Regions from separate parts of the Exiguobacterium sp. FSL W8-0210 genome, predicted to be linked through region 2. Evidence: predicted binding sites of a transcription regulator. Region 2 holds the regulator's gene; the other holds the start of a gene.

Region 1 (8,199 bases), 1.6 Mb from region 2:
GGGAAACGATCAACGAACGAGAAATCAGTTTCTGACTGAGCGACGATCGTCGTCTTACGCCACTCGTTCTTTAATTGATGGATCGACAAAACCGTACGACCGCGCGCTTCATCCAATGTCTCTTCAACGAGTAGGATGTGTCCGTCGACACTGATACCGGTCGCGACCGGCTTACCGTTCCGATAGGATGCAGTCAAACGACGGAGTGGAAAATGAGCAAGTGGGGATGTGAGCATGGCAGGACCTCCTGTTTGTTTAAAAAAGCAGTCCGTCGTCAGACAGACTGCTAGTTGTTCAAACCGTTCGTTGACGGCGTTTGTAGATAACGTAGAAGATGATCAAGACAACGGCAGCGATTAGGACACCGTTCGTATAAGGTGCTGCTACTTCTTTGATCGAGCGCCAGTTCGTTCCGAGCGTTTCACCAAGATACAGGAACAAAATTGACCACGGAATGATCGCAAGCACCGTATAGAGAGAAAACTTCGTTTGATCCATCTTAGCAAGACCTGCCGGAATCGAGATGGCATGACGAACGACGGGGATGAAACGGGCTCCGAAGATGACGCCTTGACCATATTTCAAGAACCAACGCTCGGCTAAGTCCAAGTGATGCTCTGAAATCAAAACATACTTCCCATATTTTAGGATAAGGGGACGACCGCCGTAGCGAGCGAACCAATATAAGAATAATTGCGAGAATAATCCACCGATGACGGCAGCGACGATGGCGAGCGGCCAGCCGATCGTTCCTTGGGAAATCATGAATCCACCGTAAGAGAGGACGATTTCACTCGGTATGATTTCAATCATCAACCCGAGGGCGATGCCGAAATATCCGAGATCGGCAAGCGAAAGTAAAATCTGGTTGACGACTTGAGATAACACGTTAGACAACTCCTTTGTATCAGTTCATTCCTTTATTTTAGAGAACCGGCGACGAAATGAAAAGGAAAAAAACGGAGACAATTCAAAAGACGGATTCGCGATGACAGCGAATCCGTCTTGTTTTTATAATACGACCGCAGCGATCGTACCGAAGATGAGTAATGGAATGTTGTAATGCAGGAACGTCGGAATGACCGTTTCTCGCATGTGATCGTGCTGACCATCAGCATTCAAACCACTCGTTGGTCCGAGTGTCGAGTCAGACGCCGGGCTACCCGCGTCACCGAGCGCACCGGCTGTACCGATGATGGCAATCGTCGCTTCTAAGCTGAATCCGTACTGGATACAAAGTGGAACGAAGATGGCAGCGATGATCGGAACGGTCGAGAAACTCGAGCCGATCCCCATCGTGACGAGAAGACCAATCAAGAGCATGACAAAGGCGGCAACGAGTTGTGAATCGCCCATCAACGCTTTCGAATTCTCGACGAGTGGCTCGATATCGCCCGTCTTACGCAAGACGTTCGAGAAGCCGTTCGCTGAAATCATGACGAAACCGATGAATGACATCATGCGCATACCGCGTGTAATGACGTCATCTGCTTCACTGAAACGAACAAGACGAAGAAGCAAGAAGAGAATCAACCCCGTCGTCGCAGCGAGAATCATCGACTCCGTTTGCAGTTGGACGATCAATGTCGCGATGACGACGATACCACTTAAGACAAGCTTCGTTTTCGTGATGACTGGGATTTCATAATCGTCCGGTGCGATGTCACGCATCTCATATGTCCGTTCTTTACGATATGAGTATAGACCTATCAAGAGACCGACGACCATCCCGAGTGCTGGAATCGCCATCGCTTCGATGACGGATGCTCCTGCTGTATCGAGACCATTTGCCTTCAAGTTCTTTAATAGAATCTGGTTGAGGTAAATGTCTCCGAAACCAACTGGTAGGAACATGTATGGTGTCACAAGACCAAACGTCATGATGATCGCAATCCGGCGTCGATCCATCTTCAATTGATTGAAGAGACCAAGAAGCGGCGGAATGATGATTGGAATGAAAGCGATGTGGATCGGCAACACGTTTTGTGAACTGATCGCAAGCAAAAGAATCGCAAACAAGATGAATCCTTTTAATTTTTTGACGGAAGCGGCACTTGCGTTACCACGCGAGCGTGCAATCAAAGAGTGAGCGAGTGCATCCGGTAAGCCCGTTTTCGAGAGGGCAACGGCAAATGCACCGAGCAACGCGTAGCTCAGGGCGATTTCTGCCCCGTCACCAAGACCACCGGCAAACGCTTCGGTTGTTTTCGTTAAATCAAGACCACCGACGAGACCACCGGCAAACGCACTGATGACCATCGCGAGCACGATGTGGACGCGGAAGATCGCTAAAATAAACAGTAAAAAGACGGCAAACAATACGGCGTTTATCATTCAGTAAAACCACACTTTCTTTTGTTATCACTGTACTATACTAAAGTATATTACAGCCATGTTGGAATGCTGTCAAGAGTAAAAGTCTGACCTCGTAATCAAAAGATGAATGATACGCTTATTAGCTCTCCACAAGATGATACATTCTGTTATACCCCGAAGCATGAAGTGAGAAGCGTTTTGATCACTGAAAATGACTCATACGAAAAAACGTGCCATCCTTCTCCGGTAAGAGAGAATGGCACGTTATCTTTAGTTTAAAGCGGAGTAAATCATCCAATTCTATTTGCGTTTCTTCTATAGAGAGTGATCAGCAATCGACGACGTCAAGCTTACCAGTACCTGGATCGATGACGAGTCCGTGGACGTTCGTCCCAGGTGGCAGTAATGGGTGGTTCTTCACGAGGCTGACTGAGTGAGCGACGCTTTCTTGAACTGACGTGAAGCCACGCAACCATTGATTCAAATCAACCCCGGATACTTCGAGTGTATGAAGAATCTGTTGGTCGATTCCCCGATCCTTCATCTCGTTGATCATGTGGTTAGGATCAATCGTGCTCATTCCACAGTCGTGGTGACCGATGACGACGACTTCTTCAGCGCCAAGAGCATACAACGCAACGAGAATCGAGCGCATAACGGAGCCGAATGGGTGCGATAGGATAGCACCGGCATTTTTGATGATCTTCGCATCCCCGTTCTTAAGACCAAGTGCGTGTGGGAGGAGCTCCGTCAAGCGGGCATCCATACACGTCAGGATGACGACCTTTTTGTCTGGGAACTTATCCGAGACGAACTGTTCATACTGTTTTTCGGCGACGAATCGCTCGTTGAAGGCTAGCATTTCCTGTACAACTGACATTCAAGTGTCCTCCTTTAGTGGTAGCTCTTAATATGTACCCCATATCAGAATACAAGATGATGAAACGGCTATCAAGTCACGAAAATGCAAGGTGTGACAAATCGCACACATCCATGTACATGAAGCAAAACGATAAAAAAGAAGAATTTAAAACAGTTGTAAACGCTATCAAAGGTGTGAGGGAATTCACAGGATGGTCATGCACAAAACAAGAAAAAGGGGTTATGATTGATTTGTGAAGGAAAGCACAAACTATTGAAAAACAGCTTGGCATTCCTGACATAATGGTTGGCAAATCAAACTCAGATTCGTTCCACGACAGGGAGGAAACCACTCATGGCTGTGAAAGAAAAAACAAAATCGACGGCAACGCCGGTCGAACAAGCAGTTGGGCAAATCGTTGAAAAAGGGCAACGTGCATTACAAGAATTACTGACATTCGATCAAGAAAAAATCGACACGATCGTCCGGGATATGGCACTTGCCGGACTTGAACGGCACGTCGAACTCGCTCGTCTCGCAGCAGAAGAGACGGGACGCGGTGTCTTTGAAGATAAGATGATTAAAAACATTTTTGCGACAGAATACATCTACAATAGTCTACGTCATGAAAAAACGGTCGGGATTCTCGAAGAAGATGTCCAAAACGGCATCACCTATATCGCTGAACCGGTTGGTGTCGTCTGTGGTGTCACACCGGTCACGAACCCGACATCAACGACGATGTTCAAAGCATTGATTGCGATCAAGACACGCAACCCGATCGTCTTCGCGTTCCATCCATCGGCACAACGTTGTTCCGTTGAAGCAGCGAAAACACTCCGTGACGCAGCCATCAAAGCCGGGGCACCAAAAGACTGTATTCAATGGGTGGAAGAACCATCACTTGAAGCAACGAAAGTCTTGATGAACCATGAAAAAATCGCCATGGTCCTTGCGACAGGTGGAGCAGGAATGGTCAAATCAGCGTATTCAACTGGTAAACCGGCACTCGGTGTTGGACCAGGGAACGTTCCGTGTTACATCGAACAGTCTGCGAAAGTCAAACGGGCAGTCAGCGATCTTGTTCTCTCAAAAACGTTTGATAACGGGATGATTTGTGCGTCTGAGCAAGCCGTCATCGTCGACCAAGAGATTTATGCGACTGTTCGTGCGGAAATGGAAGCACTCGGTTGTTACTTCTGTACACCGGAAGAAAAACAACGCCTCGAATCACTCGTCATCAAAACCGATACATGTGCCGTCAACGCGGACATCGTCGGGAAACCTGCGACATGGATCGCAGAAAGAGCCGGCATCGACGTTCCGGAAACAACGGTCATGCTCGTCGCGGAACTCGAGCACGTCGGGGCAGCAGAACCACTGTCTCATGAAAAACTCAGTCCGGTCCTCGGTGCGTACCGCGTCGCATCAACCGAAGAAGCGTTCACGATTGCCGAACAGATGCTTGAAATCGGTGGTCTCGGTCATACAGCTGTCATTCATACGACGAACGATGATTTGATGACAGCTTTCGGACTCCGCATGAAAGCCTGCCGGATCCTCGTTAACAGCCCATCTGCTCACGGCGGAATCGGTGATCTGTACAACGAGTTGACACCATCACTGACACTCGGTTGCGGATCATACGGGAAAAACTCTGTTTCTGAAAACGTGACAGCGAAACACTTACTCAACGTCAAAAAGGTGGCGAGACGACGCGTGAACATGCAATGGTTCAAGGTTCCTGAAAAAATCTACTTCGAAAAGAACTCTGTTCAGTACTTGCGGTCGATGACTGACGTCTCACGCGTCATGATAGTCACGGATCCAACGATGGTACAGTTCGGGTATGCCGATAAAGTGATTCAAAACTTGCCACAGTCCGTCAGTTACCGGATCTTTGACCAAGTCGAACCAGATCCATCGGTGACGACTGTTCAGACGGGTGCTCAAGCGATGCGTGACTTCAAACCTGACTTGATCATCGCTCTCGGTGGTGGTTCAGCGATGGATGCTGCAAAAGGAATGTGGCTCTTCTATGAACAACCGAACGAAACGTTCTCAAACTTACGTCAAAAATTCCTCGATATCCGCAAACGGGCGTATCAATTCCCGACACTCGGTCGTCAAGCGAAGTTCGTCGCGATTCCAACGACTTCTGGTACGGGTTCAGAAGTAACACCGTTCACCGTCATCACGGATAAAGAGAAAAACGTCAAATACCCGATTGCTGACTATGCGTTGACACCAGACGTCGCAATCGTTGATCCAGAATTCGTCATGACCGTCCCAGCTTCAATCACTGCTGATACCGGAATGGATGTCTTGACGCATGCGACAGAAGCATACGTCTCGGTGCTTGCGAACGACTACACGGATGGACTGGCACTCAAAGCAATCAAGATGATCTTCGACTACTTGCCACGAGCATATGCTAACGGATCAGACGCCGAAGCACGCGAAAAAGTGCACAATGCGTCAACGATGGCAGGGATGGCATTCGCGAACGCCTTCCTCGGCATCAACCACTCGATCGCACACAAAATCGGTGGCGAGTTCCACACGCCACACGGACGGACGAATGCGATCCTGATGCCACACGTCATTCGCTATAACGCGTCACGTCCAACAAAACTAGCAGCATTCCCGAAATATGAATCATTCGTTGCGGATGAGCGGTATGCCGACATCGCACGCTACCTCGGTCTTCCGGCAGCAACGACGGAGCAAGGGGTCGAATCCCTCATCCAAGCCGTTGCTGATCTTGGACAACGTCTCAACATCAAGATGTCATTCAAGGCGCAAGGCATTCAAAAAGCAGACTTCGAGGCAAAACTCGACAAGATGGCAGTCGATGCTTTCGAGGATCAATGTACGACAGCGAATCCGAAGATGCCGCTTGTCGCTGAGTTACGGACGATCATGGAACAAGCATACGAAGGCATCTAAATAGAGAAAAATACCATGGCACCTGATCGTTCAACCGGCTTCTCACTGTGAGAAGCCGGTTTTTGTTTTGGGAATCAGTGGAGACAGTCAGAGAAAAAGTGGGATATAATGGCTGTTGAATGAATTTGATGTTTTTGGTTTCGCTGTAGCAGGAATATTCAAACATCAGACATAAAAAGGAGGAAATGGGATGGAGTCAAGGCAAGAAAGGAAACAACGACGGTTTTCCGTCTGGGATGTCCTGTTTGGCGTCCTCATCGGTCTCATCTTTTTCGGTGTCATCTATGGTGTGATGGCATTTTTGACTTCACAAATCACCTCATCCTCAGACTATCAGGATCTCGTGACGCAGATGCAACAGGCGGACGTCTCCTGGAAAGATGCAGACATCACGGTGTCATTGATGCTACTGTTCGTCGGTGGGCTATCGATCACGATGCCGAGCGCGGTCCGGGAAGGAATCATCAATCAGGTGCTCGATGCGAGTTCTGCCGGCGATGTCTTATCGTTGTTTGGGATTGACTTAAAGCAAGTCCTTGCACCACTTACGTTTGATGTCTCTTACGGCACGTTACTCTATTCCGTTTTTGGCATCGGTTTGATCGTCCTGTTATTTTTGGTGTTACGGATTAAGGCAAGTCGTCTCGGGTGGACGATTCGATCGATCAGTTTCTTCTTAACGGTCGGAATCATCTGGTTCGTCCTTGCCGGACGCGGAAACGACGTGCCGTTCCTCTCGTTACAAGACGGCTATGCGATGAGTGGGATCCTACCGCTTCTCGTCGTCAGTTTGCTTGGTTGGATGGCGTTCTTCCCGCAAAAGTTATCTGGTCTGACAGCTGCCGGTCGTGCCAGCTTGCTGATTTTGATGCTCGCAAGTACACTTCAACTCGTCTTTACGGTACAGGACGAAGCGGAATATGACGGCGATTCCTCACTACGGACGGCACTCACCGTCGCGAGTCTGAACGCCGGAAGTGGCGGGATGTACGACTGGATCCACGGCGGTCAGGTCGTGTATCAAGCAGACGTCCTTGGAGCGAATGCGGAAATCCCGGTCTCGATGTTGAACGGGGAGACCTCAACGGATCAGCTCAATGACTCGATCCAAAAAGTCGTCGATGGAATCGACACGGACCGGGTGACAGAACAATTGTTGACGTTACTCGGTGGAGAACGTCCGGATTTGTCAGCAACACAATTGAAGCTCGATCCGGTTGATTACGGTGTCGCACGGCAGACGATCCAAGTAATTGATGCGGAATCGGCAGGAGCGACGCCACCAAATGTCTCGAGTGAGAGTGCGTACTGGGTGCTGTTGCTCGTAACGTTCGCGATCTACTTTGTCTGTAGTATCCGAAGCTTCAAGTCGATCATCGATCCGTTCGTCTTTGCGATCGCGATCGGTGTCATCAGCTTCATCGTCAGTCAAGCTTCATACGTTCAGTTCGCGATGAAATGGCGCAGTGACGTCTTATTCGAGTTCGCTCAACAGACGGCAGGCTGGACGGTACTCTACGCTGCAGGTCTTGCGTTACTTGCCGGAATTCTTGGTTATGTCGTCCGACGGAAACCAGAGAAAACGGTTTAAGGGACGTGGAGTGATGAAGCTCATGCACCATGAATCCAGACGACGAACGTTGCTGTAACTCATTCTTGCTTTCTACAGTCGAGAGATAAGCCATGGAATCTTAAGCTTCATTTCACGGGCCGAACCTGACCCTGACGAAAGCGAAGCGCGTGCTTTCTTTTCCTATAGGAGTCGAGAATGAACAGATACGTTTTACATTAATTGAAACGATACTTTTTCAGGACTAAATCTTGATAAAGTATCGTTTTTTTTGTATGAATCATACAACGATGTAAAACACCTTTTTTTACCATTTAAACTTGATTTGTAAAGGGAAAAACAACAATGTTAAGCCAGTATTTGGAATTGGTTAAGTAGGTTAAATAAGACGGATGTCCGACCTATTTGAAAGGACTATTAGCTATAATCGAATCATGCTAAATTAATGAAGCAGTCAAAACATCCTGGGGGGAAATCCATATGAAAAAAGCAACGAAACTCG
Region 2 (8,199 bases):
GAACGCAGAACCTGGGCTAGATTTAAAGTAAGGAATCCGAACAACTTGGGGGAAATGGAATGAAAAAAGTCATCATCGCATTGTTAGCGGTACTGGTCATCGTCGCGATCGGACTTCAGGTCCGAGAAATCGTGAACGCATACCAAGTCGCCTATAAGGAAGAACTCGTACCCGATAAAAAAGCGGTCGAGACGAATACGAAACAACGTCCACTTTACGAAATCGGACGAGCAGAAGGGGAAAAGACCCGGATTCAAAAGTTATATGCTTTTGATCAGACAATCAATGGTAAGCTCAGTAACGTCGTCATCGTCGATCGGAAGTATGGTTTAACGAACAAGGCGAGTGATGATTATTTCATGATTGCTTCCGGAACACCGGTGACGGATCAAGAAAAGAAGTCATTCGAACCAATGATTCAAAAGATGGATGCAGAACAAGTCCAAGCCGAGGTCATCTCAAAGCATGAGGTGACGGCTGTCGAGAACAATAAAAAACGGACGTTGACGTTATTTAAGGTCTTCTATAAGGATACGGATCAAAACGAATACCTCTTCTTCATCGAAAAAGAAGGCGGTCTGAAACTCGATCTATTCAAGAAGGGTTACTCACGTTTGTCTAATTACTAAATCCATGAAAACAGCGGATTCCTAAATAGGAGTCCGCTGTTGTTCGTTCATTGCCATTCAGTGATACCCGTCAAGTCATCATAGATGCGATCGGGATCGAGATTCAATTCCTCGACCGGAAGTCCATTTCGATTGATCCATGCCGTTTTGAAGCCGAAACTCTTCGCCCCGGTGATATCCCAACCGTTCGAGGACATGAAGAGGATCTCCTCGCGTTTTAGACCGAGCGTGTTTAAGGCATGCATATAGGATGCAGGTGCTGGCTTATACTGTTTGATATCATCGACACTGACGAGATGTTCGAACCGATCGGCTAAGCCTGACTGCTCAATCAGCGGATCGAGCATATCATGGGAACCATTCGAGAAGACGACCAGATGCTTGTCCGCCATCGTCTCGAGAACGGAGCTGACTTCAGGATATACATCAAGCGTCAGGTACGTCTCCATTAAGGTCGTGATTTGTTCCTCGGTCACATGGATCTTTAGTTCAAGTAACGTATAGCGGAGGGCATCTTGTGTCACTTGGCTGAACGGCACATACTGTCCGTTCAATTGCCGGAGGAAAGAGTACTCCAGTTGTTTCTCCCGCCAGCGTTTGCTGATCGCTTCTCCGTGATCCGGATAAAGCACTTCGGCTTGTTCTTTGACGGAATGGACATCGAATAATGTACCGTAGACGTCAAAGACGAGTGCTTGAATCGTCATAAAACATTCATCTCACTTTCATAGAGTCTGCTTTAACGATTCCCTTACAGTAGGGATTCAAACGACACTCAAGCATGAACCTGTTGTAAAAAGCGATGAAACGTTTGCGCGAACGCACGACAAGCGGCTTGTTTCTCCGGGGTATTCGGATCAAACTCAATCTTCAAGCCATCCGTTACGAGGGTCGCCCCAGCTTCTTTTAATGCGTCTTCAATCAAATCAACGGCTGCGCAGTACTTCGGATAATCAAGATCCCCCGAACCAAAAGCAGCCGCCGGTATCCCGTCTAAGGATTGTTCCCGGAGCTCCTCGACAAAATCTTCTGCTTCATACGGTAAATCACCGTCTCCCCATGTATATGAGCCGAGTAATAGACCATCAAAACGTGATAAGTCCTCCCCGACGAATTGATCTAGTTCCGTGATCGTCACGTCGACATCGTGTTGCTCGAGTTCATGTTGAATGAGCGAGACGATATCTTCCGTATTACCGGACATGCTGACGAATCCAATCGCGATATGCATGCATCTTCCTCCTTTCACTGTACTTCTCCACTTTAATTGATAATGATTATCAATGTCAAAGGGCGTATAAAAAAGCACCTTCCAAAGAAGATGCTTTTCTATACATTAGTCTTGTAGTTCGGCCCATTCCTCAATGGAACGAATGACCGGTTCGAGTTGGCGCCCTTTGTCGGTCAAACTGTATTGAATCTTAATCGGACGATCGGGAATGACAGTCCGGATGACGATGCCTTCCGCTTCGAGCTCCTTCATACGTTCCGTGAGCATACGACCTGATAATTCGGGGATGGCATCTTGAATCTCATTGAAACGACATGTCTTCGTCAACAAGTGACGTAAGATCAGACCCGTCCATTTCTTACCTAAGATTTCAAAGGCATGTTCGACTTTGGGACAAAGAGCCGGTTGGATTGCGACTTCTTCCATCAGCACTCATCCTTTCTATAGTTGTAGTATACCCGCTTCTGCTAAAAAAATCGAATCATTTTACTTAATGTAACAAAAAGAACTAAAACAAATCTATTTACTTTTAGTAAGTGATAAGATATAGTCTGTTTATTGAGTTACTTAAAGTAACTAAAATACATTAGGTAAAAGGAGAAGAGAGAAATGATGGATACAGGACTTTTAATCATTCGTTTAATCATCGGCTTAACGTTCGCTGCACACGGGACACAAAAATTATTTGGTTGGTTCGGCGGACACGGGATCGCTGGAACAGGCGGCTGGTTCGAATCAATAGGCATGAAGCCAGGGAAGGCACTCGCGATTACAGCAGGTCTTGCTGAATTGATCGGCGGCTTGTTGTTCGCAGGCGGTGTATTCCTCTGGATCGCAGCGCTCCTCATCATCGGATCGATGCTTGTCGCGATCGTTAAAGTACACGGTGCGAATGGTTACTGGGTGACGCAGAACGGGTACGAATACAACATGGCATTGATCGTCATCGCCCTTGGTGTAGCGATGATCGGTGCTGGAGACTATTCACTCGCTGCACTCATCGGGTGAAGAAAAAGGTGGGTCATTCATGAAGTTCGAGGCATCAACGCTTAGCGCAAAAGACAATTATAAATTACTGATCGGAAGCATCATTCCGCGTCCGATTGCTTTCGTGACAACGCAAGGAGAGGACGGGACGGTCAACGCCGCACCGTTTTCCTTCTTTACGGTCGCTTCAAGCAGTCCGCCGCAACTGGTGATCGCCGTACAACGGACGGATCAGGGGCAGAAGGATACGGCACGTAACATCTTAGCGAAACAAAGTTATGTCATCCATATCGTCAGCGAAGAGATCGTCGACGCAGTCAATGAGACAGCAGCGCCACTTGCTTACGGTGAAAGTGAGCTTGAGCGGACGGATTTGACGCTCGTCGATAGTGACGCGATCGAAGTACCCGGAATCGCCGAAGCGAAAATCCGCTTCGAGATGCGCTTGACGCAACACGTCGAGCTAGAAGGTGCCGATCTTCTGATTGGGGAAGTACTGCGTTATCACGTCGCGGATGAACTCGTCGAGTCGTTCCGGATTGACGCAGCAGGCTTGAAGGCTGTCGCTCGTTTAGCAGGGAATGATTATGCGACGATCGGGAAGACGTTTACGATTGCCCGACCGACAAAATGATAGAAGCGTGAATGCTTGATGCATCGTACGATTCGTTTTGATTCAAACGAAAAGGAGTGGAGAGACCGGTCTAGCTACCGGAATCTCCACTCCTTTTTCTCATGTCGTTCATCTGATTCATCGATCGGACTTCAAGGTTGCGGATCGATTTCGTTTGAAGAGGCTTCAAGACCATGACGTTTACTGTACTGATAGCCATCGAGCAAATAAAAGACGATCGCGAGTGCCCAAATGCCGACACAGCTGATTAAGAAAGCGGTGAGCGGTGAGACACTACCGTAATACGATAGGATCAACGGGTCATTGAGTTCGACGAATAGCTGTGTCGTCAGGAGCGTACAGCATAATCCCGAGAGTAAACTGACGAAAAGACCGCTCCATGTCTGGATGACGAGACCGATCATGCAAGAAATCAGGAGGAACAAAGGAAGCGCGGCATTAAAAGCATCCGGGCGGATGAAGGTCGACACGTAGTCCGCATACATCGGTACGAAATAAAGGATGCCGGATAGCAGTCCTTGAATCAAGTTAATGAAAAAGCTTTTCGTCCGCATCAGTGTTGGTTCTCCCATCGTTCCATCAATTCGAGTAGATCGACATCGATCTGGTCCCGTTCCGCAGATAACGCTGTCGCTTTTGGAATATCATTAAAGACTTCCGGTTCGCAAAGCAACTGTTCGATTTCCGCTGAACGCTGTTCGAGCCGTTCAATATCTTGTTCGAGTTGTTCGATTTGCTGACGGCGTTTTTTTTCTTCTTTCTGTGCTTCTTTGTCGATCGTCTTCGATGCCGTGACTTTTGCCGCTTTTGCCTCTTCGGCTTCAAGGCGAGCGATTTCTTCTTGTTCAGCCTTCTTCTCTGTGTAGTACGAATAATCGCCGAGGTATTCTGTCACACCAGCTTCACTCATCTCGATGACGCGTGTCGCGATCCGATCGATGAAGTACCGGTCATGGGAGACGAAGAGTAGCGTACCTTCATAGTCGACGAGAGCGTTCTCAAGGACCATCTTCGAATCCAGATCCAAGTGGTTCGTCGGCTCATCGAGGACGAGGACGTTCGTCTTCCGTAGTTTCAGTTTTGCGAGCGCGAGACGTCCGCGTTCGCCACCGGATAATTCATGGACAATTTTGAAGACGTCGTCGCCGCTAAACAAGAATTGTCCGAGGACAGAACGGACTTCTTGTTCACGCATCAATGGCCATTCGTTCCAAATCTCATCGATGACACGGTTCCGGTCATTGAGTTCCGCCTGCTCTTGATCGTAATAGCCGATCGAGACGCCGGTTCCGAATCGGAAATCACCGAATAGGGGGCGTAAGCGACCGACGAGAACTTTCAAGAGCGTCGACTTTCCGATTCCGTTTGGTCCGACGAGTGCCAGTGATTCGCCGCGTTGCAAGCGGAACGTGATGTCTTTTGAGACAGCTTCTTCGTAACCGATCGCCAGTTGATTGACTTGAAGAACATCGTTCCCGCTCTGTTTTTCAATTGGGAAGGACAGGACCGTGCTACGTTCATCCCCATCTGGTCGGTCGAGTCGGTCGACCTTCTCGAGCCGTTTCCGGACACTTTGGGCACGTTTTGTCGTCGTCGCCCGGGCGATGTTGCGTTGAATGAAGTCCTGCATCTTCGCGATCTCTTCTTGCTGCTGCTCGAACTGCTTCATTTCCTGATCGTACAAGACCGCTTTTTGCTCCAAGTACTTCGTGTAGTTCCCCGTGAACTTACGACAGACATTGCGTGACAATTCATAGACGACATTGACGACTTGGTCGAGGAAGTACCGGTCGTGCGAGACGATTAGGACGGCACCACGATAACCACCGAGGTAACTTTCGAGCCAAGCGAGCGTATCGATGTCAAGGTGGTTGGTCGGCTCATCGAGAATGAGAAGCTCTGGTGCTTGTAAGAGCATCTTCGCTAAGGCAAGCCGTGTCCGTTGACCACCGGATAATGTCTGAATCCGGCGCGAGTAATCATCCGGATAAAAGCGCATGCCGTGCAAAACGGAGCGGATATTCGCTTCGAACTGATAACCACCTGCTTCTGAGAAGTCGTGTTGCGCTTGATCATACGTCTTCAAGAGACGATCGTACGCGACCGGGTCGTTCAAGATATGCTCCATGCCCATTTCGATTTCCATCCGGCGCAATGTCCGTTCTTGTTCTTGTAGATGTTCGAAGACGGTCAGCATCTCGTTCCAGATCGTCTCATTCGATTCGAGACCACTGTCTTGCGCGAGATAACCAATTTTGACATCCTTGCCTTTCATGATGTCGCCCGAGTCATGACTGAGTTCGCCAGCAATGATTTTGAGCAAGGTCGATTTACCGGCACCGTTTCGTCCGACGAGCGCAATGCGGTCGCGCTCTTGTACTTCCAATTTGATATTTTCTAAAATCGGCTCGACGCCGAATGATTTCGAGAGTTGGTTGACTTGTAAGAGTATCATTTCCATCCATCCTTCCACCCTTTAGTCTATCACGAACAAAAGCGCGAGGTCCTGCGGAATATATTATTTGTGACTCTATGTGAAGTGGTTTACAATCAAGGAGAGTAGAAAGCTTTTTGCAAAGATTTGGGTGCCACGATGGATGTGGCCGAAGGGGGAACTGCAGGATGAATGGACCAGACACAAAAATTCCACAAGCGACAGCAAAACGGTTGCCGCTATATTATCGCTTCATCCAAAGTTTATACAATTCAGGCAAGCTCCGCGTCTCTTCTGCTGAGTTAAGCGAGGCGGTGAAGGTTGATTCAGCAACGATTCGTCGCGATTTTTCCTACTTTGGGGCATTAGGGAAGAAGGGGTATGGATACAACGTTCAACATCTCTTAACGTTTTTCCGCAAAACCTTGAATCAAGATGAGGTGACGAATGTTGCTTTAATCGGGGTCGGTCATCTCGGAACAGCGTTTGCAAATTATAACTTTTTAAAGAATAATAGTACTCGGATAGTCGTTGCGTTTGATGCGGACGAAGAGAAGGTCGGAACAACGACGCATGACGTTCCAATCTATCATGTTTCGGACATGAAAGAACAAATCGAAGCGAATCAGGTCGATGTTGCCATCTTGACGGTTCCATCCCAGTTCGCGCAGTCAGTAGCGGATGAGTTAGTCGAGTATGGTGTGACAGGCATCCTGAACTTTACGCCTGCACGGTTGAACGTGCCAGCGAGCGTCCGGGTCCATCACATTGATTTATCGATCGAGTTGCAGTCGTTAGTTTATTTCATGAAGCATTATTCGCAATCAGCTGAAGGAGTGAAAGCATAATGGAAAACCTTATCCCGTCAACTATAGCGTTCATCGGACCAGGCAGTTTAGCACTGATCGGTGTCGTCGCATTGATCATTTTTGGACCGAAGAAGTTACCTGAACTTGGTCGTGCTGCGGGTCAGACATTGAAAGAGTTCAAGAGCGCCACGAACGGCATCATGGACGACGATAAAAAGGATGAACCGAAAGAGAAGTGATTGAACCATGGCGATTGATCAAGAACAAAGCGTGACGTCGCACCTTGACGAACTCCGAAAGCGGATCGTCTGGTCGCTTATCATCGTCGTCGTCCTGTTCGCTGTCGCATTTCCACTCGTCCGACCGCTCGTCCGCTTCTTGCAAGCGGACTTAAAAGAACTCGGCATTGGTTTGAATGCCTTCAACGTCGCCGATCCTTTAATGCTGTATTTAAATCTTGCATTCATTATCGCAATCGTTCTGGCATCGCCGTTCTGGATGTACCAACTTTGGGCATTCGTTCGCCCTGGACTTTACGATAAGGAGCAAAAAGCGACATTGACGTATATTCCGGTCATCTTCTTTCTATTTTTGGCTGGTGTAGCCTTCTCGTACTTTTGGTTGCTACCTTTCTTATTAAAAGTATCAACTGAACTAGGAAAAGAATTGGGAATCGAACAAGTCATTGGAGTGGAGAACTACTTCAGTTTCTTAATCCGATTGACGATTCCGTTCGGTCTTCTTTTCCAATTGCCGGTCGTGACGATGTTCCTGACACGTCTGGGTCTCGTGACGCCATATTTCATGCGAAAGAATCGGAAATATGCGTACTTTGCGCTGTTCGTCGTTGCGGCATTGATCGCACCGCCGGACGTGACGTCACACTTGATGATCTCGGTGCCATTGTTCGTTCTCTATGAGATCAGCATCTTGATTTCTGCGCGAACGTACAAAAAGGTCTTGATCCTCGAGCAACAGGCAGAGCTTGAACGACAGGCGGATTTGATGCGTGAATTGAATAAATGAATCGTGAATTCCTTCCAACGATTTTTGGAAGGAATTCTTTTTTATGAAAGCGTTATTTTTATATTGATAAAGCAGTTAGTGATACGTATACTAAAGATAATTCATGGGGACTTAGCTCAGCTGGGAGAGCGTTTGGCTGGCAGCCAAAAGGTCGTCGGTTCGATCCCGATAGTCTCCACCAATACCAAATATCCAACTCCTCGAGGCGTCGAGGAGTTTTTATTTTTCTCCCAGTTAAATTCCTTAAAAATATAAAATGTCACGTAAAACAAATAAATTAAAAAAATAGGCAAATATAAATTGTTTATTTCCATTAAATTCATTAAACTAAATATACAGAATTTTCGTTTAACTGTTTTATCAGTAGTACTACTATGGTTTTACAGAAAAGGGGAAAACGAACGCATGAAGAAGAAGATTGCACTTATGGCAGCCGTCTTAATGATGTC

Evidence for each region. Region 2 encodes Rex, which represses fermentation and respiration genes when NADH is low (regulators of the CRP and FNR family bind a similar motif). Its sites were predicted from a motif close to TTGTGAAATATTTCACAA; they were not measured.
Region 1: adhE (bifunctional acetaldehyde-CoA/alcohol dehydrogenase) is a predicted target of Rex. The motif match lies at 3,430-3,447, and genes of this name have one in related genera.

Annotation. Positions count from the first base shown of each region.
Region 1 covers NZ_JBBOUK010000001.1:1,258,451-1,266,649, forward strand. Annotated here, with positions in the region: gene MKY22_RS06490 (hypothetical protein) at 1-236, opposite strand, end outside; gene MKY22_RS06495 (DedA family protein) at 295-888, opposite strand; gene MKY22_RS06500 (Na+/H+ antiporter family protein) at 1,012-2,331, opposite strand; gene MKY22_RS06505 (beta-class carbonic anhydrase) at 2,645-3,196, opposite strand; gene adhE (bifunctional acetaldehyde-CoA/alcohol dehydrogenase) at 3,533-6,127, shown strand; gene MKY22_RS06515 (hypothetical protein) at 6,318-7,718, shown strand; gene MKY22_RS06520 (bifunctional 2',3'-cyclic-nucleotide 2'-phosphodiesterase/3'-nucleotidase) at 8,178-8,199, shown strand, end outside.
Region 2 covers NZ_JBBOUK010000001.1:2,849,105-2,857,303, reverse strand. Annotated here, with positions in the region: gene tsaD (tRNA (adenosine(37)-N6)-threonylcarbamoyltransferase complex transferase subunit TsaD) at 1-31, shown strand, start outside; gene MKY22_RS14795 (hypothetical protein) at 60-629, shown strand; gene MKY22_RS14790 (haloacid dehalogenase type II) at 677-1,336, opposite strand; gene MKY22_RS14785 (flavodoxin) at 1,405-1,860, opposite strand; gene MKY22_RS14780 (winged helix-turn-helix transcriptional regulator) at 1,966-2,286, opposite strand; gene MKY22_RS14775 (DoxX family protein) at 2,470-2,868, shown strand; gene MKY22_RS14770 (flavin reductase family protein) at 2,888-3,481, shown strand; gene MKY22_RS14765 (hypothetical protein) at 3,613-4,053, opposite strand; gene MKY22_RS14760 (ABC-F family ATP-binding cassette domain-containing protein) at 4,035-5,936, opposite strand; gene MKY22_RS14755 (redox-sensing transcriptional repressor Rex) at 6,104-6,763, shown strand; gene MKY22_RS14750 (twin-arginine translocase TatA/TatE family subunit) at 6,763-6,963, shown strand; gene tatC (twin-arginine translocase subunit TatC) at 6,971-7,750, shown strand; tRNA gene MKY22_RS14740 (tRNA-Ala) at 7,856-7,931, shown strand; gene MKY22_RS14735 (S8 family serine peptidase) at 8,156-8,199, shown strand, end outside.